3 regions of the Exiguobacterium sp. s70 genome follow, and region 2 is predicted to be linked to each of the others. Evidence: predicted binding sites of a transcription regulator. Region 2 holds the regulator's gene; each other region holds the start of a gene.
The links. The regulator LexA, encoded in region 2, represses DNA repair genes until DNA is damaged. The targets are predictions, from matches to a motif close to CGAACATATGTTCG.
Positions count from the first base shown of each region.

Region 1: uvrB (excinuclease ABC subunit UvrB) is a predicted target of LexA. The motif match lies at 5,658-5,671, and genes of this name have one in related genera.
Region 3: KNP84_RS01845 (Y-family DNA polymerase) is a predicted target of LexA. The motif match lies at 3,211-3,224, and genes of this name have one in related genera.

Region 1 covers NZ_JACSLV010000001.1:408,748-416,800, forward strand. The annotation lists gene KNP84_RS02070 (DUF4097 family beta strand repeat-containing protein) at 1-687, opposite strand, end outside; gene uvrA (excinuclease ABC subunit UvrA) at 754-3,627, opposite strand; gene uvrB (excinuclease ABC subunit UvrB) at 3,628-5,604, opposite strand; gene KNP84_RS02085 (sulfite exporter TauE/SafE family protein) at 5,749-6,603, shown strand; gene KNP84_RS02090 (MIP/aquaporin family protein) at 6,705-7,412, shown strand; gene glpK (glycerol kinase GlpK) at 7,443-8,053, shown strand, end outside.
Region 2 covers NZ_JACSLV010000004.1:41,029-49,081, forward strand. The annotation lists gene hflX (GTPase HflX) at 1-73, shown strand, start outside; gene KNP84_RS10430 (methionine gamma-lyase family protein) at 81-1,376, shown strand; gene KNP84_RS10435 (MerR family transcriptional regulator) at 1,470-1,868, shown strand; gene glnA (type I glutamate--ammonia ligase) at 1,915-3,255, shown strand; gene KNP84_RS10445 (DNA alkylation repair protein) at 3,412-4,515, shown strand; gene KNP84_RS10450 (P-loop nucleotide/nucleoside kinase family protein) at 4,578-5,066, shown strand; gene KNP84_RS10455 (metal-binding protein) at 5,153-5,593, opposite strand; gene lexA (transcriptional repressor LexA) at 5,593-6,213, opposite strand; gene KNP84_RS10465 (hypothetical protein) at 6,419-6,655, shown strand; gene KNP84_RS10470 (YneB family resolvase-like protein) at 6,728-7,372, shown strand; gene KNP84_RS10475 (DUF896 domain-containing protein) at 7,433-7,666, shown strand; gene tkt (transketolase) at 7,865-8,053, shown strand, end outside.
Region 3 covers NZ_JACSLV010000001.1:362,526-370,578, reverse strand. The annotation lists gene KNP84_RS01855 (SulP family inorganic anion transporter) at 30-1,574, shown strand; gene KNP84_RS01850 (YolD-like family protein) at 1,571-1,900, opposite strand; gene KNP84_RS01845 (Y-family DNA polymerase) at 1,897-3,192, opposite strand; gene secA2 (accessory Sec system translocase SecA2) at 3,430-5,799, shown strand; gene KNP84_RS01835 (SLAP domain-containing protein) at 5,801-6,622, shown strand; gene KNP84_RS01830 (bifunctional 2',3'-cyclic-nucleotide 2'-phosphodiesterase/3'-nucleotidase) at 6,915-8,053, shown strand, end outside.

The DNA of each region.
Region 1 (8,053 bases), on a different contig from region 2:
TTCGACCTCGACCGTACCGTTCCCCGTATTGAGGAGCAGCTCTGAGGCGTGCACATCATGGAGCACGACCCGGCCGTTCGCCGTCTGGATGCGGACGCTCTCAACATCGAGGCCGTCCGCACGGACTTCCCCGTTGAGCGTCTGCACGTGCAGGTGATCGAAATGATGATGCGGGACGTACAGTTCGACGTGGGCGCGGACGAGCTTGTCACGGAGCGACACGACGAGACGGTCGCCGATGACCGAGTGCTTGACCGCCGACTGGAGCTGTTCGAGCGCCTTGTCCGCGTCTTGTTGACGGAGCGGACGGCCGGTGACGATCAGTTCGCACTCATCGTTGTCCGATGAGACGATGGTCGCCGAGGCGTTGAACAAGTCGAGCGAGATGTCTTTCCCGGTGAACGGGAACGATTTCGAATATGTCACTTCCGGTCCGAAGTTCGAGCTGAACGTGAAGTCGCTGTCACGAAGTTTCGTCACGAGTCCTTCGACGGCCGACGTCAGTTTCGTCGTGAGCGACTCGACCGAATACGCATCGACCTTCTCCGTCTCTTGACGTTCCTCGAGCGCTTGGACGCGCTCCGGTTCGAGCCGTTCCAGTCGTTCGAGTTGGGTCATGCCCTCTTCAATCGTCAGCTTTCCATCTTTCACTTGCTGGAGAATCAGTTCACGCATTTCTTGTTTCACTGTTCGTTTCCCCCTTCGATTTGGTTACACGTCAATCATGTTCCCGTTTCTCATCATTTCTATACCTTACTTCCGTTTTCCTGCTTTTGGTTTCGCTCGGGCCGAATCCCGTTCTAACACCGGCTTCAAATACTTGCCCGTATACGAGGCAGCCACTTCAGCGACTTCTTCCGGAGTGCCGGTCGCGACGATTGTACCGCCACCGTCACCGCCCTCAGGTCCGAGGTCGATCAAGTAGTCGGCCGATTTGATGACGTCGAGGTTATGCTCGATGACGAGTACCGTGTCCCCGTTCTCGACGAGGCGTTGCAGCACTTTCAACAACCGGGCGATATCATCGACATGAAGTCCTGTCGTCGGCTCGTCCAAAATATAAATCGTCTTGCCGGTCGATCGCTTATGGAGCTCAGAGGCGAGCTTGACGCGTTGCGCTTCCCCGCCCGACAGTTCCGTCGCCGGTTGTCCAAGTTTCATATAGCCGAGACCGACGTCATAAATCGTCTGAATCTTGCGCTTGATTTTCGGAATCTTGTCAAAGAAGTCGAGCCCTTCTTCAATCGTCATATCGAGCACGTCGGCAATCGTCTTGCCTTTGTACTTCACTTCGAGCGTCTCGCGGTTATAGCGTTTCCCGTGACACACTTCACACGGGACGTAGACGTCCGGCAAGAAGTGCATCTCGATTTTGATGATTCCGTCCCCGCGGCACGCCTCGCAGCGTCCGCCCTTGACGTTGAAACTGAAGCGGCCTTTCTTATAGCCGCGCATCTTCGCCTCGTTCGTCGACGCGAACACGTCACGGATATCATCGAATACGCCGGTATACGTCGCCGGGTTCGACCGTGGCGTCCGTCCGATTGGCGACTGGTCGATATCGATGACTTTATCGATATGGTCGAGTCCTTCAATCTTCTTATGCTTCCCTGGCTTCGCCTTGGCCCGGTTGATGTGATGGGCGAGCGATTTATACAGTATCTCGTTGATGAGCGTCGATTTCCCGGAACCGGAGACACCAGTGACGGCAATGAACATGCCGAGCGGAATCGAGACATCGACCCCTTTCAAGTTGTTCTCTTCCGCCTTCAAGATTTTCAAGAAGCGCTCGTCCGGCACTTTGCGTTCGGCCGGGAGCGGGATGAACTTCTTACCGGACAGATATTGGCCCGTGAGCGACTTTCGGTTCTTCATGAGCTGCTTCGGCGTCCCGGCGGCGATGACTTCTCCACCGTGTTCGCCGGCGCCCGGTCCGATGTCGATCAAATAATCGGCTGCCATCATCGTATCCTCGTCGTGCTCGACGACGATGAGCGTGTTGCCGATATCGCGCATCTGTTTGAGCGTCGCAATCAAGCGGTCGTTGTCTCGTTGGTGCAACCCGATTGACGGTTCATCGAGGACGTATAGCACGCCCGTGAGCCGCGAACCGATTTGCGTGGCGAGACGAATCCGCTGTGCTTCCCCGCCCGAGAGTGTCCCGGCGGCGCGAGAGAGCGTCAAATAGTCGAGACCGACGTTGTTCAAGAAGCTGAGCCGCTCGCAAATCTCTTGCAAGATGAGACGGGCGATGGCGATATCTTTCTCGCTCAGTTCCGTCATGATTGAATCGAACAAGTCGATGGCGTTGACGACCGACAAGTTCGTCACTTGGCCGATATGGTGACCCGTGATTTTGACGGCGAGCGTCTCTTCTTTCAAACGGTAGCCGCTACATGTCGGACAGGCGTGGGTCGCCATGTACGTCTCCATCTGTTCACGGATATAATCGGACGTCGTCTCTTTATAGCGGCGCTCGATGTTACGGAGCACCCCTTCGAAGAAGATCGTGTTCGTCCGGACTTGTCCGAAATCGTTCTCATAACGGAACAAGAACGACTCTTCATCCGTTCCGTGCAAGACGAGGTCTTGGTCCCGCTTGGACAGGCGTTCGAACGGCACATCCATGTCGATGTCGAAGTGTTTACACATCGAGGCGAGCAGTTGCGGATAATACTGCGAACTCGTCGGCTGCCAAGCGACGATTGCGCCTTCCTTCAGCGTCTTCGATGGGTCTGGGATGACGAGTTCCGGGTCGACGTCGAGTTTCGTACCGAGCCCGTCACACGTCGGACAGGCGCCGAACGGTGAGTTGAACGAGAACATGCGCGGCTCAAGTTCGCCGATCGAGAACCCACAAATCGGACAAGCGTGATGTTCGCTGAACAGGAGCTCGGTGCCGTCCATCTTATCGATGATGGCCCGACCGTCGGCAAGGCGAAGCGCCGTCTCGAGCGAGTCAGCAAGACGACCTTCGACGTCAGCGCGAACGACGAGACGGTCAACGACGACTTCGATTGAATGTTTCTTATTCTTATCGAGCTCGATCTCATCGGTCAGTTCAATCGTCTCGCCATTGACACGGACGCGGACGAACCCTTCCTTTTTGAGCGAGTCGAACACTTTGACGTGCGTCCCTTTGCGGCCCGAGACGATTGGCGCCAGGATTTGCAGGCGCGTCTTCTCCGGCAGCTCCATCACTTGGTCGACCATCTGTGAAATCGTCTGGCTCGAGATTTCGATACCGTGACGCGGACAGACCGGTTTCCCGATGCGGGCGAACAAAAGACGCAAGTAGTCATAGATTTCCGTCACCGTCCCGACGGTCGAGCGCGGGTTACGGCTCGTCGTCTTCTGATCGATCGAGATGGCCGGGCTCAGCCCTTCAATCGTATCGACGTCTGGCTTGTCCATCTGTCCGAGGAACTGGCGGGCGTAGGCCGATAAACTCTCGACGTAACGGCGCTGCCCCTCGGCGTAGATGGTGTCGAACGCGAGTGACGATTTACCGGAACCGGACAAGCCCGTCAAGACGACGAGCTGGTCCCGTGGAATATCGATATCAATGTTTTTCAAGTTGTTGACGCGCGCCCCTTTGATGACGATCGCATTTTTCTTTTCAGCCATTTAATTCCCTACCTTCAACTCCAAGATTAAGTCACGCAATTCGGCCGCCCGTTCGAACTGGAGGTCGCGGGCCGCTTGTTTCATTTCTTCTTCTAGCTTGGCGATGGCTTCCTCACGTTCAGCCGGCTTCATCGAGCTGAGTGATTCGAGCACATCCTCCTCGGCGTCGACCGTCGCGCGGATGACGCCGCGTACTTCTTTGCGGATCGTCTGCGGCGTGATGCCGTGTTCTTCATTATAAGCTTCTTGAATCGAGCGACGACGGTCGGTCTCTTCAATCGCGCGCGTCATCGAGTCGGTCATCTTATCAGCAAACAAGATGACGTGCCCGTTCGAGTTCCGCGCCGCCCGCCCGATCGTCTGAATGAGCGATCGGTCCGAACGGAGGAACCCTTCCTTGTCGGCGTCTAGAATCGTGACGAGACTCACTTCCGGGATGTCTAGTCCTTCCCGCAGTAAGTTGATTCCGACGAGGACGTCGTATTTCCCGAGACGCAGGTCACGGATAATCTCAATCCGCTCGAGCGTCTTGATTTCCGAGTGCATATAGTTGACCTTGATGCCCGCTTCACGCAGATAGTCCGATAAATCCTCGGCCATCTTTTTCGTGAGCGTCGTCACGAGGACGCGTTCGTCCTGTTTGATGCGGTCGCGAATCTGATCCATCAAGTAGTCGATCTGTCCTTTAATCGGATGAATCTCGATTGTCGGGTCGAGTAGACCCGTCGGCCGAATGATCTGTTCGATCATGTTCGGTGTATGTTCAAGCTCGTAAGGACCCGGTGTCGCCGAGATGAAGATCGCTTGCGACAATTTCTTCTCGAACTCGTCGAACTTGAGTGGTCGGTTGTCTTTGGCCGAAGGCAGACGGAAACCGTGGTCGACGAGCACTTGTTTCCGGGCCTGGTCGCCGTTGTACATGCCGCGCACTTGCGGGAGCGTCACGTGCGACTCATCAGCGATGAGCAAGAAGTCTTTCGGGAAGTAGTCGATGAGCGTGTACGGCGTCGCCCCTGCCTCCGTCAAGTTCAAATGACGTGAATAGTTCTCGATGCCTGAACAGTAGCCCATCTCGCGCATCATCTCGAGGTCATAGTTCGTCCGTTGTTCGAGGCGCTGTGCTTCAAGCAGTTTGCCTTCTTCGCGGAACTTTTCGAGCTGCTGTTCGAGCTCGGCCTCGATGTTGACGATTGCTTTTTGCAACTTCTCGTCACGAGTGACGAAGTGGGACGCCGGGAAGATCGAGACGTGCTCCCGGTCGGCGATAATCTCTCCGGTGAGTGGGTCCATCTCGCGGATGCGGTCGATTTCGTCACCGAAAAACTCAACGCGCAAGCACTGCTCGTCACGTGACGCCGGGAAAATCTCGACGACATCCCCGCGGACACGGAAACGGCCGCGCTGGAAATCGATATCGTTCCGTTCATATTGAATGTCGATCAGTTTGCGGAGCATCTGGTCGCGCCCCATCTCTTTGCCGACGCGGAGACTTAAGACGAGACTGTTATACTCTTCCGGGTTACCGAGACCGTAAATACAGGAGACGGAGGCGACGATGATGACGTCGTCCCGCTCGAACAAGGCCGATGTCGCCGAGTGGCGGAGTTTATCGATCTCATCGTTAATCGAGGCATCTTTCTCGATGAACGTGTCGGTCGACGGCACATACGCCTCCGGCTGATAGTAGTCGTAATAACTGACGAAGTATTCGACGGCGTTGTTCGGGAAGAACTCTTTGAACTCGGAGTAGAGCTGTCCGGCGAGCGTCTTGTTGTGGGCCAAGACGAGCGTCGGCTTCTTCACTTCTTGGATGACGTTCGATACGGTGAACGTCTTCCCGGTGCCGGTCGCACCGAGCAACGTCTGATACCGGTCGCCGCGATTGATTCCTTCGACGAGCTGACGAATCGCTTCCGGTTGGTCGCCGGCCGGCTTATATTCTGAATGTAAGTCGAACGGAACGCTAATCTTATCCATGTATATTCCTCGCTTTCTTTACCTTGCATATTGGCTTGATTATATCACATACACGAACAAATATTCGCTTCTGACACGCTTCCCAAATCGTTCCGCTTTTCGTTATCATGGAGAGTGAATCTAAACAGAAACGAGTTGGTCGTCATGTGGTCGCTTCTCTTTATCCCGCTCGGTGCCGTCGTCGGCGCCTTGTCCGGCTTCTTCGGCATCGGCGGCGGGGTCATCATCGTCCCAGTGTTGCTCTTTAGTGGATATTCGGCGGCCGAGGCCGTCGCCACGTCGCTCCTATTCGTCGTCGGGACGAGCCTGTCCGGCGCCAAGAAACATACGTCGCTCGGCAACGTGTCCTGGTCAACAGGCATCACGGTCGGCTTGGCCGGTGCAGTCACGGCGCAGCTGTCGAGCCGGCTCGTCCTCTCAATCTCGGGCACGTATGACTGGTTGCTCAATCTATTTTATCTGGCTATCCTATCTTATTTTGCCGTTACGCTATTAAAGAAAACATCTAAACCGCAGAAGCCGAAAAAATCATCGCTGCTTGCCGCCCTCGTCATCGGGATGATGGCCGGGCTGTTGTCGGCGCTGCTCGGTATCGGTGGCGGTTTCATCATCGTCCCGCTCCTCGTCAGTTGGCTCGGCTTCTCGACACATCGCGGGGTCGGGACGAGCCTGGCTGCCGTCCTGTTCATCTCGCTCGGCGGACTCGTCGGTTATCTCCCATCGCTGTCGCTCGACTACGTGACACCGCTCGCGTTGGTCATCGGCGCTTTCATCGGGGCCCCGTTCGGCGCCACGCTCACGAATCGCTATCACGATAAAGAGATCTCTAACCGACTCGCCTGGTTGTATATGGCCGTCATCACCTCAATCGCGCTCGATCTTGGTGCCGCCGTCTATGCGCCGCTCGCGTACGTCAGTTTGGCGGTCCTGCTCGCTTTTCTTGTCGGGATTGGACTCGACTTCAAACGGCGTATTGTCAATCAAAACCACTTTTCATAAGAAAAGTGGCTTTTTTTGCATATTCGGTTTTGAAACGCTTACATTTGGGGCATATAATGAAGTGGTAAGCCAAATTTAATATGGAAGGAAGGGAGTATCACATGTCAGCATTCGTCAGCGAAATTATTGGTACAATGCTACTCATCTTGCTCGGTAACGGTGTCGTCGCCGGCGTCGTCCTCCGTCATTCGAAAGCGGAGAACGCAGGTTGGGTCGTCATCACGTTCGGTTGGGGCTTCGCCGTTATGATCGGGGTATACGCAGCCGGAATCTACGGAGGGGCGCACTTGAACCCTGCCGTCACGGTCGGGCTCGCGACAGCAGGCTCATTCCCTTGGGCTGATGTGCCAGCCTACATCTTGGCACAGTTTATCGGGGCGTTCATCGGGGCCGTCCTCGTGTTCGTGCACTACAAACCGCACTATGATGTGACCGACGATCCGGGTGCCAAACTGGCCACCTTCTCGACCGCACCAGGGATTCGTAGCACGCCGTTCAACTTGATCGGGGAAATCATTGGTACGTTCGTTCTCGTCTTCGGAATTTTGTCATTCGGGGCCAACACGTTCACGGACGGCTTGAATCCGCTCATCGTCGGTTTCCTCGTTGTCTCGATCGGTCTCTCACTTGGTGGTACAACGGGATATGCCATCAACCCGGCACGTGACCTCGGGCCGCGGATTGCGCATGCGATTCTTCCAATCAAAGGCAAAGGGACGTCGGACTGGGGCTATTCATGGATTCCGGTCGTCGGACCAATCATCGGGGCGGTCATCGCCGCATTGGTTTACGGCATTCTTGTCCCATAATCTTTCTAATTTCTAAGGAGGCACTCTCATATGGAGAAAGAAAAACGTTATATCTTAGCACTTGACCAAGGAACGACAAGCTCACGGGCCATCATCTTCGACCATGACGGGAAAATCGTCACAGTCGCGCAACGTGAGTTCAAACAATACTTCCCGAAACCGGGCTGGGTCGAGCATAACGCTAACGAGATTTGGGGTTCTGTCCTCGCCGTCATGGCCGAGGCGTTCGGGTCGGCTGATATCGATCCAAAAGAGATCGCGGCCATCGGAATCACGAACCAACGGGAAACGGCTGTCGTCTGGGAGAAGTCGACAGGACGCCCAGTCTATAACGCGGTCGTCTGGCAATCGCGGCAAACGGCTGGCATCTGTGACGAGCTGAACGCGGCCGGACACGGGGACTTGTTCCGCGACAAGACAGGCCTCTTGATTGACGCCTACTTCTCAGGAACGAAAGTCAAATGGATTCTCGACAACGTCGAAGGTGCGCGCGAGAAAGCGGAAGCCGGCGACCTCCTCTTCGGGACAATCGACACATGGCTCATCTGGAAACTCTCAGGCGGTCACGCCCACGTCACCGATTACTCGAACGCCTCACGGACGCTCATGTACAACATCTATGAGCAGAAGTGGGACGATGA
Region 2 (8,053 bases):
TTCGGTCGAACTCGTTGGATATATGAGAGAAGACACGCGTCTATATGCGACGCTTAAACAATTTGAGGTGTGAAACAATGATGTGGCAAGAAAAGATTGCGTATTATGATGAATTGGCCCCGTTCGTGACCGAGGCGGAAGCGCGGGTAAAACCATATTTTGAAACGATCGAGGCGACAGCGGAGTTCAACCAATACCGTGTCCTCGAGTCGTTTAAGAAGCATAAAGTGTCGGATTTTCATTTCAATCCGACGACCGGGTACGGCTATGACGATATCGGACGCGACACGCTCGAATCGATTTATGCTGACGTGTTCGGGGCGGACCTCGCCCTGTGCCGCCCGCAAATCATCTCTGGGACGCACGCCATCGGGATCGCCTTGTTCGGTGTGTTGTTGCCAGGGGATGAACTGCTTTATATTACCGGCAAGCCGTACGATACGCTTGAAGAGATTGTTGGGATTCGGGGAGACGGCCGTGGGTCGCTCAAAGAACTTGGTGTCGGCTACGACACGGTCGAGTTGAAAGACGACCAGATCGATGTCGAGACCGTCATCGCACGGATTCGCCCTGAGACGAAGCTCGTTGGCATCCAGCGCTCGAAAGGTTACGCCAATCGACGCAGCATCCCGGTCCGAGAAATCGGGGAGGCAATCGCGAAAATCAAAGCGGCACACCCGCACGTCTTCGTCTTCGTCGACAACTGTTACGGTGAGTTCGTCGAGACGATTGAACCGACCCACGTCGGGGCTGATCTCATGGCCGGCTCGCTCATCAAAAACCCGGGTGGCGGCTTGGCGAAGACGGGTGGCTATATCGCCGGGACGAAAGAACTCGTCGAACGCTGCTCATTCCGCATGACGACACCTGGCATCGGAAGCGAGGCCGGTCCGTCACTCTATTCGCTCCAAGAGATGTATCAAGGGTTTTATATGGCGCCGCACACGGTCGCCCAAGCCTTGAAAGGGGCGCACTTGACGGCGAGCCTGCTCGGATTGCTCGGTTTCGAGACCGACCCGCACTACACGACGCCTCGGACCGATTTGATTCAATCCGTGACGTTCCGCGATCGCGATAAAATGATTGCGTTCTGTCAGAGCATCCAGATGGCGTCACCGGTCAATGCGCATGCGTTGCCGGTACCGGCCTATATGCCGGGCTATGAAGATGATGTGATCATGGCGGCCGGGACGTTCATTCAAGGCTCGTCGATTGAATTATCAGCCGATGGACCGCTCCGTGCTCCTTACACGGCCTACGTGCAAGGCGGCTTGACGTACGCCCACGTCAAGGTCGCGCTCATGCTCGCCTTGAGCCAATTGCGGACGAAAGAGCTCGTCACATTTGACCGTGACATACTCTCACAGAAGTTGTAACCGAAATGTCATGTTAACTTTCTTAACATCTATTGACAGGTAAGTTGTCATGTATTATTCTCACATTGTGAGACAGAAAAGGAGGGGTAAGAGATGGCCGATCAATTTCGTCGCTCCAACCCGTTGTTTCCGATAGGAATCGTTCAAGATTTGACTCAACTGACAGGTAGGCAGATTCGGTACTATGAAGAACAGGGTCTGATTTCGCCTAGTCGGACGGAATCGAAACGACGGCTCTATTCCTTTAATGATGTCGAACGTCTACTCGCGATCAAGGATTTTATCGACCAAGGCTTCAACTTGGCGGCGATTCGTCATATGCTCGACAACACGGATGCCAAAGATGCGGAATCACCAAAAGCGCCGGTCGATGAAGCACCGAAGATCTCTGAACAAGAGTTACACAAATTATTGAAAACACAGCTTCAAGAAGCTGGCCGTTTCAATAAGACGTCGCTCATTCAAGGTGAGCTGTCACGTTTTTATCGATGACGCCAGTACATTAACCATTACACAATGTGAGAGGGGACATTTTACCATGGCCAGAAAAACGTTCACGAAAGAAGACATCAAACGGATCGCACAAGAAGAGGACGTACGCTTTATTCGTCTTCAATTCACGGATATCCTCGGGACAATCAAAAACGTCGAGGTACCGATCAGCCAATTGGACAAAGCACTTGATAACAAGATGATGTTCGACGGCTCTTCAATCGAAGGTTTCGTTCGCATCGAGGAATCAGACATGTACCTCTATCCAGACCTCAATACATGGGTTGTCTTCCCGTGGACAGACGGCAGCGGTAAAGTCGCTCGCTTGATTTGTGATATTTATAACCCGGACGGCACACCGTTCAGTGGTGACCCGCGTGGTAGCTTGAAGCGTAACCTCGAGCGCATGCAAAAGCTCGGCTTCACAGCATTCAACGTCGGACCAGAGCCTGAGTTCTTCCTCTTCAAGAAAGACTTGAACGGCCAACCGACACTCGAACTCAACGACCAAGGCGGTTACTTCGACTTGGCACCGGTCGACCTCGGCGAGAACTGCCGTAAAGAAATCGTCATCGAGCTCGAAAACATGGGCTTCGAAATCGAAGCATCACACCACGAAGTCGCACCAGGTCAGCACGAAATCGATTTCAAATACGCAGATGCGGTCACAACGGCTGATAACATCCAAACGTTCAAACTCGTTGTCAAGACGATCGCAGCGAAATACGGTCTTCACGCGACGTTCATGCCGAAGCCACTCTTCGGTGTCAACGGTTCAGGGATGCACGCCAACATGTCGCTCTTTAAAGGTGACACGAACGTCTTCTACGATCCAAACGGCGAAATGGAACTTTCTGATACGGCCCGCGCCTTCACAGCAGGGATTCTCGAGCATGCTCGTGCGTTCACGGCCGTCTGTAACCCGACGGTCAACTCGTACAAGCGCCTCGTACCTGGTTACGAAGCACCTTGCTATGTAGCATGGAGCGCGCGCAACCGTTCACCACTCGTTCGTGTACCTGCGGCCCGTGGCCTCTCGACGCGTATCGAAGTGCGTTCAGTTGACCCAGCGGCGAACCCGTACCTTGCGTTGTCTGCCCTCTTGGCATCTGGCCTCGACGGAATCGAGAAAGACATGACAGCTCCGAAGCCGATTGACAGCAACATCTACGTGATGGACAAGCCTGAGCGTGTTGCAAACGGCATTGACGACCTTCCGGCTACACTCTTCGACGCACTCGAAGTACTTCGCGCCGATAAAGTCGTGATGGATTCACTCGGTGACCACATCGGTGAACACTTCCTCGAGTTGAAAGAAATCGAGTGGGATATGTTCCGTACGCAAGTAACAGAGTGGGAACGCGATCAGTACATGACGCTCTACTAAGTAGATGAACTGGGGACGTTAACCCTACCAATCAGAGTCCTGAAGGAGTCTTCGCAAGAAGAACTCATTCAGGACTCTTTTTCTATCGTTCTATATAATGAGGAAGAATGTATGGCTGGATGAGCGGACTAGACGAAACTGAAGGAGATGGAAGACGTGGCCACACCGTTGAAAGAGGTATATCATGAGGATTTTTTGCTAGGATTTGGACGACGTATTCAATCCGTTTACCCATCGTTTGATATACAAGCATTTGTCGCATCGATTGTAGATGAGTCATGGGAAGCGTTAGCGCTGAAAGGGCGTATGCGCCGTATTTCGACAAAGCTCGGGGAGTACTTACCTCAAAACTATGAGTCAGCTATAGATGTATTGGTTGAAATTGCAGACGATTGTGTCGGCTTTCCATATTTATTCTTTCCCGACTTCGTAGAAGTGTATGGACAGGCGGAAGAACATTGGGAACGCTCGATGTCAGCACTCGAACTCTTCACGCAGAAATCGTCTTCTGAATTCGCAATCAGACCTTTTCTGCTTCGTGATTCGACGCGAGTAATGGATCGCATGATGGCATGGGCCAAGCATCCGAATGAGCATGTGCGAAGATTGGCAAGTGAAGGCTGTCGTCCTCGTCTTCCGTGGGCGGAGTCATTACCGATGTTCAGAGAAAATCCGGCTCCCGTGTTTGCGGTTTTAGAGTTATTGAAAGAAGACCCATCATTATATGTAAGGAAAAGTGTCGCCAACAATCTCAACGATATCTCGAAAGATCACCCGGAAGCCGTGCTCGAAGTCTCGCGTCGATGGCAAGGCGAACATCCTCATACCGATTGGGTCATCAGACATGCGTGCCGAACATTGATCAAATCCGCACATCCTGACGGCTTAACGCTGTTCGGTTATACGCAAGAAACGGATTTGACCGTCAACGCATCGATTTCGATACATCCGAACGTGCTCAGCATAGGGGAGGCGTGCGAGATTCAATACGATGTGTCGATTCGTCCAGGCGATGCCGCCTATATTCGGGTCGAATACGCCATCGATTTCATAAAAGCGAACGGGAAAGCGAGTCGTAAGGCATTTCTGCTAGCGAATAAAATCGTCGCCGGGGGTGCGCGACTGGTCGCGAACAGGATGCACAGTTGGGCAGATTTGACGACGCGCCGACATTATCCGGGTGAGCATCGTGTCGTTTTGCTGGTCAATGGACGCGAAGTCGCTGAGAATCACATCATGTTGTATAAACGCGATGATTGAATCATACTTTGCGAAACAATATGATGTCAGCACCCACATCTGTGTGGACAGGAGAGATGATCATGATGGAAAAAGGAACATTATTTTTTCTTTGTGGGAAGATGGGGGCAGGGAAATCAACGGTATCCAAGCGACTCGAGCTCGAAAAGCATGCGGTACGGTTGTCCGAGGATGAGTGGTTACAGGCACTTTATCCTAATCAGATTCATACGTTCGAAGATTACAGACGACACTCTGAACTGCTCAAACCAATCGTAGAAACAACTGTCCAGCGTATGCTTGAAGTAGGGACAAATGTCGTGATGGACTTCCCTGCCAACACAATCGGTCTACGTCAATGGTTTCTTGCCATAGCGAACAAGGTTGGGGCAGACCATCAATTGATTTATCTGAATCTTAGCGACGAGCAGTGTATGAGACGAATTGCTAAAAGGCGGACAGAAATGCCTGAACGGGCAGCATTTGACACAAAAGAAGTGTTCGATCATGTCACTTCGTTTTTTGAAGCACCTTCTGAGTCGGAAGGAATCCGAATTATCGAATATGATTAATCCGTTAATATCTTCAGACGCTTAAAAAGGGCAACCCAGTCTAGTAGACGGGTTGCCCTTTTAGGTGCATAGCATAAATGTTTGGCTTAAAAGGCACGTTTGAAGAACGTCGACGCATAATCGAGCGTCGTATGTAACGTCGTCGCGAAGACGAGTCCGAAGAAACAGGCGGCCCCGTTCAGGTCGAGCCACGATCTGGCAGCTTCCTCATACGGCGTGAACGTGAGCAAAAGCGTGAGCGGGAAGCCTAGATAGATGACCCGGATCAAATCACTCAAGAGCGGCAGATGCGAGAATAACGACCGATGGGGCATAATCTTCACGTAAGGGAGCCAAAAGCCTCGGAGTGGTCCCCATCGATAATAGGCGTCCGACTTTAAGTCAAGGTCCGGGGAGAGCCAGAACGTCCCGATTAGGGCGCCGAATAGGAACACTGTCGGAATATCGATGTCAATAAAAGGCGTGGCAATCGCAAGAGCACCGATTGCCACGAGATTCGTACGGGTATGTGTCTTGCCACTCGCCATTAGTGAATCGTACGGTATACACCGATGACCTTCCCTAAAATCGACACGTTATCGAAATACATCGCTTCGAGTTCGTCGTTCTCCGGTTGAAGACGGACTTTCGAAGCTTCTTTATAAATCCGCTTCACTGTCGCTTCGCCTTCATCCGTCATGGCGACGACAATCTCTCCATTGTCGGCCGTGTTCTGTTGGCGGACGAGGACACGGTCCCCATCCAAGATGCCGGCGTTAATCATCGAGTCTCCCGATACCGAGAGCATGTAGACGTTGTCGGAACCGACGACGTGGGCCGGGAGCGGGAAGTGCTCTTCCACGTTCTCGATTGCCGTGATTGGCGTACCGGCCGTGACTTTCCCGATGACCGGCACGTACATGACGGCATCATGGTCTTCCACGACTGACATCTCTTCATCTAAAATTTCGATGGCACGTGGCTTCGTCTTGTCACGTCGAATCAATCCACGCTTCTCTAGACGGTCCAAGTGGCCGTGGACGGTCGAGCTCGATGCGAGTCCGACTGCCTCTCCGATTTCACGAACGGAAGGTGGATACCCTTTCGCCCGGACCTCGGCTTTTATAAAATCAAGAATCTGTTGTTGTCTTGCTGACATTTTTTTCAATGGATTTCACCTCGATTATGTCGAATAACCTGCGAACGCATCCTATTCTTTATGGGTTTAGTTTAACACAAGAACACATGAGCGCACAAACATTCGTTCGTTTTTTTCTACTTGACCGAACAGAAGTTCTTGTTTTATGATGAGAACAGATAAACGAACAGACGTTCTCGAGAACGTGTATTCTTATTCCCAGGAGGTAATCGTTATGAGAGACACAATCAATGGAATCATTTTAGTCGGCATGTTGGCACTTGGAATGTTCGCGTTTTATATGGTCGGGGAGATGCGCCACGACGTCGATGTCGTCGCGACCGAACCGGTGATCGAGCATAGCGTCGAAGAAGAAGTCGCCTTGACGGAGGCCGAGTCGCTCGAGGCACAGCTTCTCGCCGAACGCGCTGAGAAAGAAGACGACAAGACGACGTGGTTCGCCGCCGAATAATCTTTTCTGATTGCGAACAGCCCCCGAACCTGTGTATCGTAGAGGGCGAATGGAAAGAAAGGAAGTGACGGGATGCGAGTCGTCATTTATTGTCGCGTGTCGACGAACAAGTCCACGCAAGAGACGTCACTCGGTCGCCAAGCGGACGAACTGACGCGGATGGCGAAACGTCTTGACGCCGAAATCGTCGATGTGATCAGTGAGCAAGAGAGTGGGTATGAGGTCAATCGGACGGGGTTGCTCGATTTGTTGGAGCACGTCTCGACGTCTAATCTCGATGCCGTGCTCGTGAGCGATGACAGCCGCCTCGGACGAGGGAACGCGAAAATCGCCATCTTGCATACGCTCATGAAACATAACGTCCGCTTGTTGACGATGCAATCGTCCGATGAATACGTCGTCTCGGATGCCGAGAAGATGGTGCTTGAAATCGTCAGTGTCGTCGAGGAGTACCAGCGTAAAATCCATAATGCGAAAATCTCACGCGGCATGCGTCGGGCGGTCGCGAACGGGTTCAACCCGCACCGCAACATCCAACATCACGATCAAGGCGGTCGGAGCCGAATCGAAGTCCCGATCGAAGAGATCGTCCAACTGCGCGAGCGCGGACTGACGTTCGCTGAAATTGCCGCCACGCTACGTGGTTTTGGCTATGAGGTGTCGAAAGCGACCGTGAACCGTCGTTATTTGGAGCACGTATCAGTGCCAGAAACTTGATTCCTGCTCGCTGATTTTGTACAGTAGAAGAACAAATTCAGTAGAGAGGGGGCGAGCCTGATGCTAGCACCTGAACAGTTGGAGCGAATCAATTTTCTCGCCAACAAAGCCAAGACAGATGGACTGTCATCAGAAGAGATGGACGAGCAGCAAGCGCTGCGCCAACAATATTTGCAAGCGTTCCGCCAATCATTCAAATCACAAATGATGGGGATGAAGGTCGTCGATCCGGACGGGAACGATGTAACGCCTGAAAAATTGAAAGACGAGCAGAAACGACATCGCTCGGAGTGACCACGAATGCACATCCTATTTCATATAGGGTGTGCATGTTTGTTATACGCGAACGGGGATCAGGGGGACTTATTGGACTGATTTTGGACGAAAGGAAGTAAACGATTCCATTCAATGTGTTATACTAATTAATTAGTTGTGACACACGAATGAGTATGCTAAAATATGACGGGTAGAAACTTTGTAACAACAGAGAGGATGAAATTAGTGGAAACAACTACTAAAGAATTATTAGCGATTAACTCGATTCGGACGCTCTCGATTGATGCGGTCCAAAAAGCGAACTCTGGTCACCCGGGGATGCCGATGGGTGCGGCTCCGATGGCGTTCACACTTTGGACGGATAAGATGCGTCACAACCCGAAAAACCCGAACTGGTTCAACCGC
Region 3 (8,053 bases), on a different contig from region 2:
AAAGAAGGAATGCAAGAATGGACAACCTCATGACATCACGCCAAGGATGGCAGAAAGACATCTCGGCTGGGATCACCGTCGGGGTCGTCGCCGTCCCGCTCGCGATGGCGTTCGCGATCGCCTCGGGCGTCGGACCGGTGTACGGGCTCTATACGGCCATCATCGCCGGCATCCTCGTCAGCCTGTTCGGGGGCTCGACGTTCCAAATCGCCGGACCGACCGGCGCCTTCATCCCGATCGTCTCGGGCGTCATGCTCGCGCACGGTTACGAAGGGTTGCTTGTGACGACGTTCCTCGCTGGGATCCTATTGTTCCTCATGAGCGTGCTCCGCGTCGGACGACTGATCCGCTTCATGCCACGGGCGGTCACAATCGGGTTCACGGCCGGGATTGCCGTCGTCATCTTCGTCGACCAGCTCGATGAACTGTTCGGCATCTCGTTTCAGAAGGCGCCGCACTTCCACGAGAATTTACTGAAGCTCGTGACGTCGTTACATGAAGCGAGCCTATGGCCTGTCTTCATTGCCGCCATCGGTTTCTTGACGCTCTGGCTCGTACCGAAACTGCCTGTCAAATTGCCGCTTCTCTTGATGGCGATGCTCGTGCCGACTTTCGTCAGTCTCGTCATCCCAGGGGAAGTCGCGACGATCGGCAGTGCCTATGGCGGCATCCCGAGCGGACTGCCTGAGTTCAACTGGCTCGTGATCGACCTCGATTTGATTGCGACGCTCATGCCATCGGCGTTCGCCATCGCCTTCCTCGGGGCGCTCGAGTCGCTATTGTCGGGTGCGGTCGCGGACGGCATGGCCGGTACGAAGATGAACCCGGACAAGGAACTGTTCGGGCAAGGGCTCGCCAACGTCGTCGTCCCGTTCTTCGGCGGGATTCCGGCGACCGGCGCCATCGCCCGGACGGCGACGAACATTCAAGCAGGGGCCGTCAGCCGCCGCTCCGGCGTCATCCACGGGTTGACGGTGCTCCTCGCCGTGCTCGTGTTGGCACCGCTCGCGAGCTATGTCCCATTGGCCGCACTCGCCCCAATCTTGATGCGCGTCGCTTGGAATATGTCGGAGCGGCACCACGTCTTCGAGATGCTCAAACATCGGTCGGCCGAGTCGCTCGTTTTGCTCGTCACGCTCGGGCTGACTGTGTTCGTCGACCTCGTCGTCGCCGTCGAGGTCGGGGTCATCTGTGCACTCGCCTTGTTCGCGAAACGGATGGCCGATACGATTGACGTCCGCGAACAGACGGAACGGTACGTGACGCGCGACGGACAGGTCGTCTTCAGCGTCGAAGGACCGCTCTTCTTCGGGGCGATTGAGATGTTCGAGCATGTGTTGCATCATATCCATGACGAGCCTGACGTGTTCATCTTCAACTTCCACCGTTGTCCGGTCATCGATGTGACGGCCGTCGAAGAGATTCGCCGCGTCGTGCGGGAATTGAAAGCGGCCGACCGTCGTGTCGTCTTTGCGCACTTGTCGACACCGGTGCGCCAGACACTCACGCATTACGGCGTGCTCGAGTACGTCGACACGTTTGAGACGACGCAGGAAGCGATTGACGCGTCTTAACGGACAGACAGAATTTGACCGAACGGGATGCGGCGCACGTCCGTGTCGAACAGCTCGACTTCACGCTCCGCATAATAGATGGCATGAACGTAGCCGCGCACCGTATGGGTCATACCGTTGTCGAACAGCGTCAGCTCAACGGCGTCACCTTCACGGATGGCGCGTTCGAGCTCGGTCTGCCACAAGTAGAGCAATTGCTCATCCAAGTCGGGCAGCTCAATCTTTTGGACGTGGGCGTAATATTTCTTCAGGAGCGCCACGTGCTCGGGCATGAGGAACGGAATCCATTTCAATTCACCGCGGTCTTTGTAGCGGGTCTGGCTCATGACGATTCACCTCCTTGTTTATGTCCGCCGATGAGGCGTTGTCGCGTCCGGAGCGGACTGTCTTTCAATAAACTCGATGCTGGGCGGATCGTGCCGCGTCCGAAGCGGACGTTCAAGCTATCGACGAGATCGAGGAAGTCGAACCGGCGCGCCCGGGCCCACTCATCCTCGAAGAAGGAGAGTTGGACATGGTCGCTCCTTGGCTCGAGCTTGCCGAGGGCGACCGAGACGTAACGGACTGCCTCCGTCTCGTCCCAGGCGTCGAGGAAAAGCGTCAACAACACCGGCAAGAACTCGCGCTCGTCCGCTGTGAAGCGGGCGAGCTTTTTTTGTTTGCTGAAGCCGCGCCGCTCGCTCGTCCGGGTGTAGCGAACGCCGAGATGGACGCTGCCGCCGACGAGACCAGCCTGTCGCGTCCGCATCCCGACCTCGACGGCGATGGCCTGTAGGACGAGCCGGATGGCCGCGTACGTCGTATAGTCTTTCATGAGCGTGATGCCGTGGCCGATCGTCCGGGGCCGCTGCCGCTTCGCGCCGAACAAAGAGCTTGGCGGGAGGATTGTCGGCGACTCATCGATGCCCCAGGCGTGATGCCACAGCTCGGCGCCGATGACGCCGAACTTTTCATGGAGCGTCTCGAGCGGATAGCGGGCGAGGTCGCCGATCGTGTCGATGCCGAGCCGCCGGAGATGGACTTCCATCTTCGCACCGACGCCCCACATCTTGCCGATCGGGGCCGGGTGAATTAATCGTTCGACGTCGTGGAGGAAACAGCTGGCGACACCCGTCTTCTTCCCATGAAGGTCGAGGACGAGCTTGGCGAGGACGTTGTTCGGACCGATGCCGATCGTGACCGGGATGCCGGTATAGCGGAAGACGGTCGAGCGGATGAGGCGGGCGACGTGCGCATCGTTCCCGAACAGCCGCTCCGTCCCCGTCAAGTCGACGAGCGTCTCGTCGACCGAGTAGACGCGGATTGCCTCCGGGGGTGCGAACTGATGCAAGATGTGGACGATTTGCACGGATACGTTCAAATAATGGCTCATCCGGGCCTCGGCGTAGATGACGTGCCGCCGCTCGTGCCACGGCAACCGGTCGATGTGGAACCGTCTAGAGCCGGTCTTGATGCCGAGCTGCTTCATCGGCGGCGTCGCGGCGAGGACGAGGGCGCCGTGGTCTTGGAGGTTTGATAAGACGACGAGTTTCGTCTTGTACGGGTTTAACTTGCGGGCGGCGCACTCGCAACTGGCATAGAACGAGACGCTGTCGATACAAAAAATCCGACGTCGCATAGCCACCTCTCCTTTTTACGAACAAACGTTCTGTTTTTTTTCATCGTATCACGGTCTCACGCCGTCTCAAATAGAAAAATGAAAAGAAATTTTTAAAATAGTAAAAAAAGGGTGTAATGAATAGTGAAATTCCAACTTTCTGGGATTTACCAAAATAAAAAAACGAGTCGGAAACAAAATCCGTTATAATGAGAGGGTAGCTAGACAAATATGGTTTCGGACGATGGAGGCTATCCTGTGATTGATTTTGTGAAGCAATTGACCAATGATCAGGCACGACGATTGAAAACCTATAAGAAACAAGTCGAACGCATCAACGCGTACGAGGAAACGATGCGCGCTTTAGACGATGAGGCGCTTCGCCAGTACGCGCTCGAACTGAAACAGCGGCTCACGGACGGTGCGGACGTCCGCGCCATCACGGAGGAAGGGTTCGCTCTCGTCCGCGAGGCATCCGTCCGGACGATTGGGCTCCGTCACTATGACGTCCAGCTTATCGGCGGCCTTGCGCTACTTGAAGGGAACATTGCCGAGATGCCGACCGGGGAAGGGAAGACGCTCGTCGCGGCATTACCGGCATTCGTCAAAGCACTCGAAGGAAAAGGCGTCCATGTCATCACAGTGAACGATTATTTGGCGCAACGTGACGCCGAACAAATCGGCAAGATTCACACGTTCCTCGGGCTTACGGTCGGGTTGAACGTGCCGGAGATGGAGCTCCCTGACAAACAAGCGGCGTATGCGGCCGACATTACATACGGGGTCGGGACCGAGTTCGGGTTCGACTATCTTCGGGACCACTTGGTCGGCTCGCCGGAAGAACGGGTACAGCGTCCGTTCCATTTCGCCTTGCTCGATGAAGTCGACAGCGTCTTGATTGACGAGGCGAAGACACCGCTCATCATCGCCCAGAAGGATGAGTCACATGTCCGCCTGAAGCGGCTCGCCCAAACCGTGTTCGGTCAATTGACGGAAGACGACTATACGGTCGACCTCGAGGCGCGCGCCGTCATGTTCTCGGATAAGGGCATCGAGAAGATTGAAGCGTTGTTCTCGGTCGACAACTTGTTTTCTGCTGAGCACCACGTCCTCTATCACTACATGATGCAGGCGCTCCGGGCGAACGTATTGTTCGAGCGGGACGTCGACTATATCGTCCAAGAAGGCAAGATCGAGTTGATCGATTTGTTCACGGGCCGGGTCATGGAAGGACGCAGCCTGTCGGAAGGCCTCCATCAGGCGCTCGAGGCGAAAGAACAGCTCGACATCACCGAAGAGAACAAGACGACGGCCGAGATCACGATTCAACACTACTTCCGGATGTATCCGCTCCTCGGCGGCATGACCGGGACGGCCCAGACGTCACGCGAAGAGTTCATGAAGACGTATCAGATGGATGTCGTCCAAGTGCCGACGAACCGGCCGCGTCTGCGTGAAGACTTGCCGGACCGCGTCTTTGACACGATCGCCCATAAATATGCGGCGGTCGGCCAAGAGGTGGCGGCCATCCACGCGACGGGGCAACCGATTCTGATCGGGACGACATCAATCGCTCAATCCGAAGCGGTGAGCGAACAGCTCGAGCGACAGGGCATCACGCATGAGCTGTTGAACGCGAAGACGGTCGCCCAAGAAGCCGAGATTATCGCCGAGGCGGGACGGCTCGGACACGTGACGATTGCGACGAACATGGCCGGACGCGGGACCGACATCGTCTTAGACGAGACGGCGCGCGAACGCGGCGGCTTGTATGTCATCGGGACGGAACGACACGAGTCGCTCCGCGTCGACAATCAGCTCCGCGGACGGTCGGGACGCCAAGGCGACCCAGGTATGTCACGTTTCTTCGTCTCACTCGAGGACGACCTCGTCAAACGATATGCCGCCGAGCGGTTGAAACGTGTCGAGCACAAACTGAAGCCGGACGAGCACGGGGAGATTCGCCATAAGGAAGCAGGCGACATCATCGAATACGCCCAGACGACGATCGAAGGCGTCGGCGTATCGGTTCGCGACTACATGTTCAAACTCGACGACGTCTTGAACGAACAGCGCCGCATCATCTACTCGATTCGCGATGAGGCGGTCGATGCCAATGCGACAGCCATCTTGAACAACGTGCTCGCCATGATGCGCCTCGCGCTCAACGAGACGCTCGACCGTCATATCGACGCTGAGCTCGTCCCGGAAGAGTGGGCGACCGAGGCGCTCATCGAGGACTATGTCTATTTGACGCAACAGGCGCCGACATGGGACGACACGGTCGGAGACAAAGAAGAGTTGAAACGAGAACTCGCACCATGGATCGACGGCATCGTCGCGACGGCGCAAGAGCGCATCGAGGGCTACCCGGAAGTCATCGCCTTCGCGCGGCAACAACTGCTCAGCCACCTTGATATCCGCTGGACGAACCATTTGACGACGATGAACGCCTTGAAAGAGGGCATCGGACTCCGCAGCTACGGCCAGGAAGACCCGAGTCGTCAGTTCGGCAAGGAAGGGCTCGAGATTTTCCAAGAGACGTATCTCGATATCGCCCGCGACGTGACGATTCAACTGTGCCAGCTTGATCTATACTTTGCGCAACGGGAAGAGGAGGGGCTGTGACATGTTCGGACTGTTGAAACGAAAAAAAGTCGAGACGATCATCCGCCAAGACGACGAGCGGGCGCTCCGCCTCGTGTTCGATGAAGGGATGGACATCTCGAAAGAAGATGAGTACGTGTTCCGTTATCATGCGACGACGCTGCCGCCGCTCGCGGACAACCAGTTGTCGATTGAACTGCTCAGTGCGACGAAGAACCCGGGCGGTCTGTCCGTGGTCGCCTTGTTCCGCAACACGGTCGCGACCGTGTTCTCGCTCGACGAGATCCCGGTGCTCTTGTTGAACGAACGCCGCGAACCGCTCGGCCAGAAGATGCTCAGCCGGATGGACTTGCCGTCGTTTGAGGCGATGACGAGTAAGCCCGTCTATCTCGACTTTTTCGAGGAGGAACTGTTCACCGATGTCGACGAACTCGACACCGAGTCGCTCCAACTCGCCTTCCAAATGAACCCGACGGCACCGCTCCAAGATATCTCCGACGCCGAACGGGACGCGTTCCCTGACGTGGCGTGGCATCGCCTGAAGCGGATGAACGTCCTCAGCCGTCCGGTCGCCGAAGGCCAGTTCGATTTGTTGCTCGTCCATCTCGACGTGACCGACACGGAAATCGGCGCCTCACTCCTCGTCCGGAACGGCTATTCCGAGCAGGCGCTCCAAATCCCGCGCCTCCCACTCGAGTTGATACAGCGAGACGAGGTCGTCGGCCGAGCCGATGCCGTGCTCGCCGAGCCAATCTTGCCGAAACACGACTATCCGCTCCACGTCCGCTTCCCGCGGCCGGAAGGCGACAACGACGGACCGATCTCGATTCGCATCCGTTCGTGACGATATGACCATCCCCGATACGCGTCGGGGATGGTTTTTTAGGTCTAACGAACTGCTTGTGCGAAGTCTAGCCTCTGTACAAGTTCGACCAAAAAAATCTCGTGAAGCGAAGTCGTCTGTTCGGTTCCATCATACTGATTCGGACCTTTTCCATGTTCTCGGAAAGTCGTCTGAGACTAGACCTTTCTTTACCAAATTTTAAAGGAAATAGGGCGTTAGATTCATTAAATTGAGAGTCCGGCTATGGTATATTTAGTCCGCAATGCACACCACATGAATGGGGAGAAAAATCATGTCTAAATTTACGAAGATGGCCATTGCTACGTCGCTCATCGTCCCAACACTTATCCCGCTCCAACACGCGGCAGCGGAAGACGAGGACGTCGTCAAACTGCGCTTCTTGGAGACGACCGACCTACATACGAACATCACGAACTACGATTACTTCCAGGACAAAATCGATAACACGATCGGGTTGACGAAAGTCGCGACGTTGATTCAGCAACATCGCACGGACGCCGGAAAGCCGAACACGTTCCTATTCGATAACGGGGATACGCTTCAAGGGACGCCGTTCGGGGATTACGTCCGCGAGCAACACCAAAAAGCACCAGGCGCGTTCGAGCATCCGATGTATCAAGCGATGTCGGCGCTCGAGTTCGACGCCGTCACACTCGGGAACCACGAGTTTAACTTTGGGCTTCAGTTCTTGTATGACGCGATGCAAGGGTCGAAAGGCAAGCTTCGCTTCGTCAACTCGAACGTGAAGGACTTGTCAGGTGAGCCGATCGTCTCGAAATACAATGAAGACGGACAAGAAGTCCAAATCATTGAACGCCAAGTCGTCGACGGGGACGGCGAGACACATACAATCAAAGTCGGCGTCTTCGGTGTCGTGCCGCCAAAAATCATGTCGTGGGATTCAGGGAACCTCCAAGGCAAGGTGACGGCAGATGATATGGTACCGGCAGCAAAAGCGGCCGTCGCCAAATTGAAAGAGCAAGGTGCGGACGTCGTCGTCGCGCTCGCGCACTCAGGGATCGGGGAAAGTGCGGCACTTGCGGAAGAACAGTCAGATGGGGAAGAGAACGTCGGCTACGCGCTCACGAAAATCGAAGGGCTCGACATGGTCATGACCGGTCACCAGCACGGGCGTTTCCCAGACGCGAATGGCATGTTCACTTCATTCCCGAATGTGGATATGAACAAAGGGACAATCAACGGCAAGCCGGTCGTCATGGCGAACAACCAAGGGAAAGACCTCGGTGTCATCGACCTCGACCTCGAGCTCGTCGACGGCAAGTGGAACGTGCTCGACGCGAACGCGAAACTCGATACAGTCAAGGCGGACACACCGGTCGACCCGACGATCGCCTCGCTCATCGACGCGGACCATAAGGCGACGATTGAATACATCAACCGCCCGGTCGG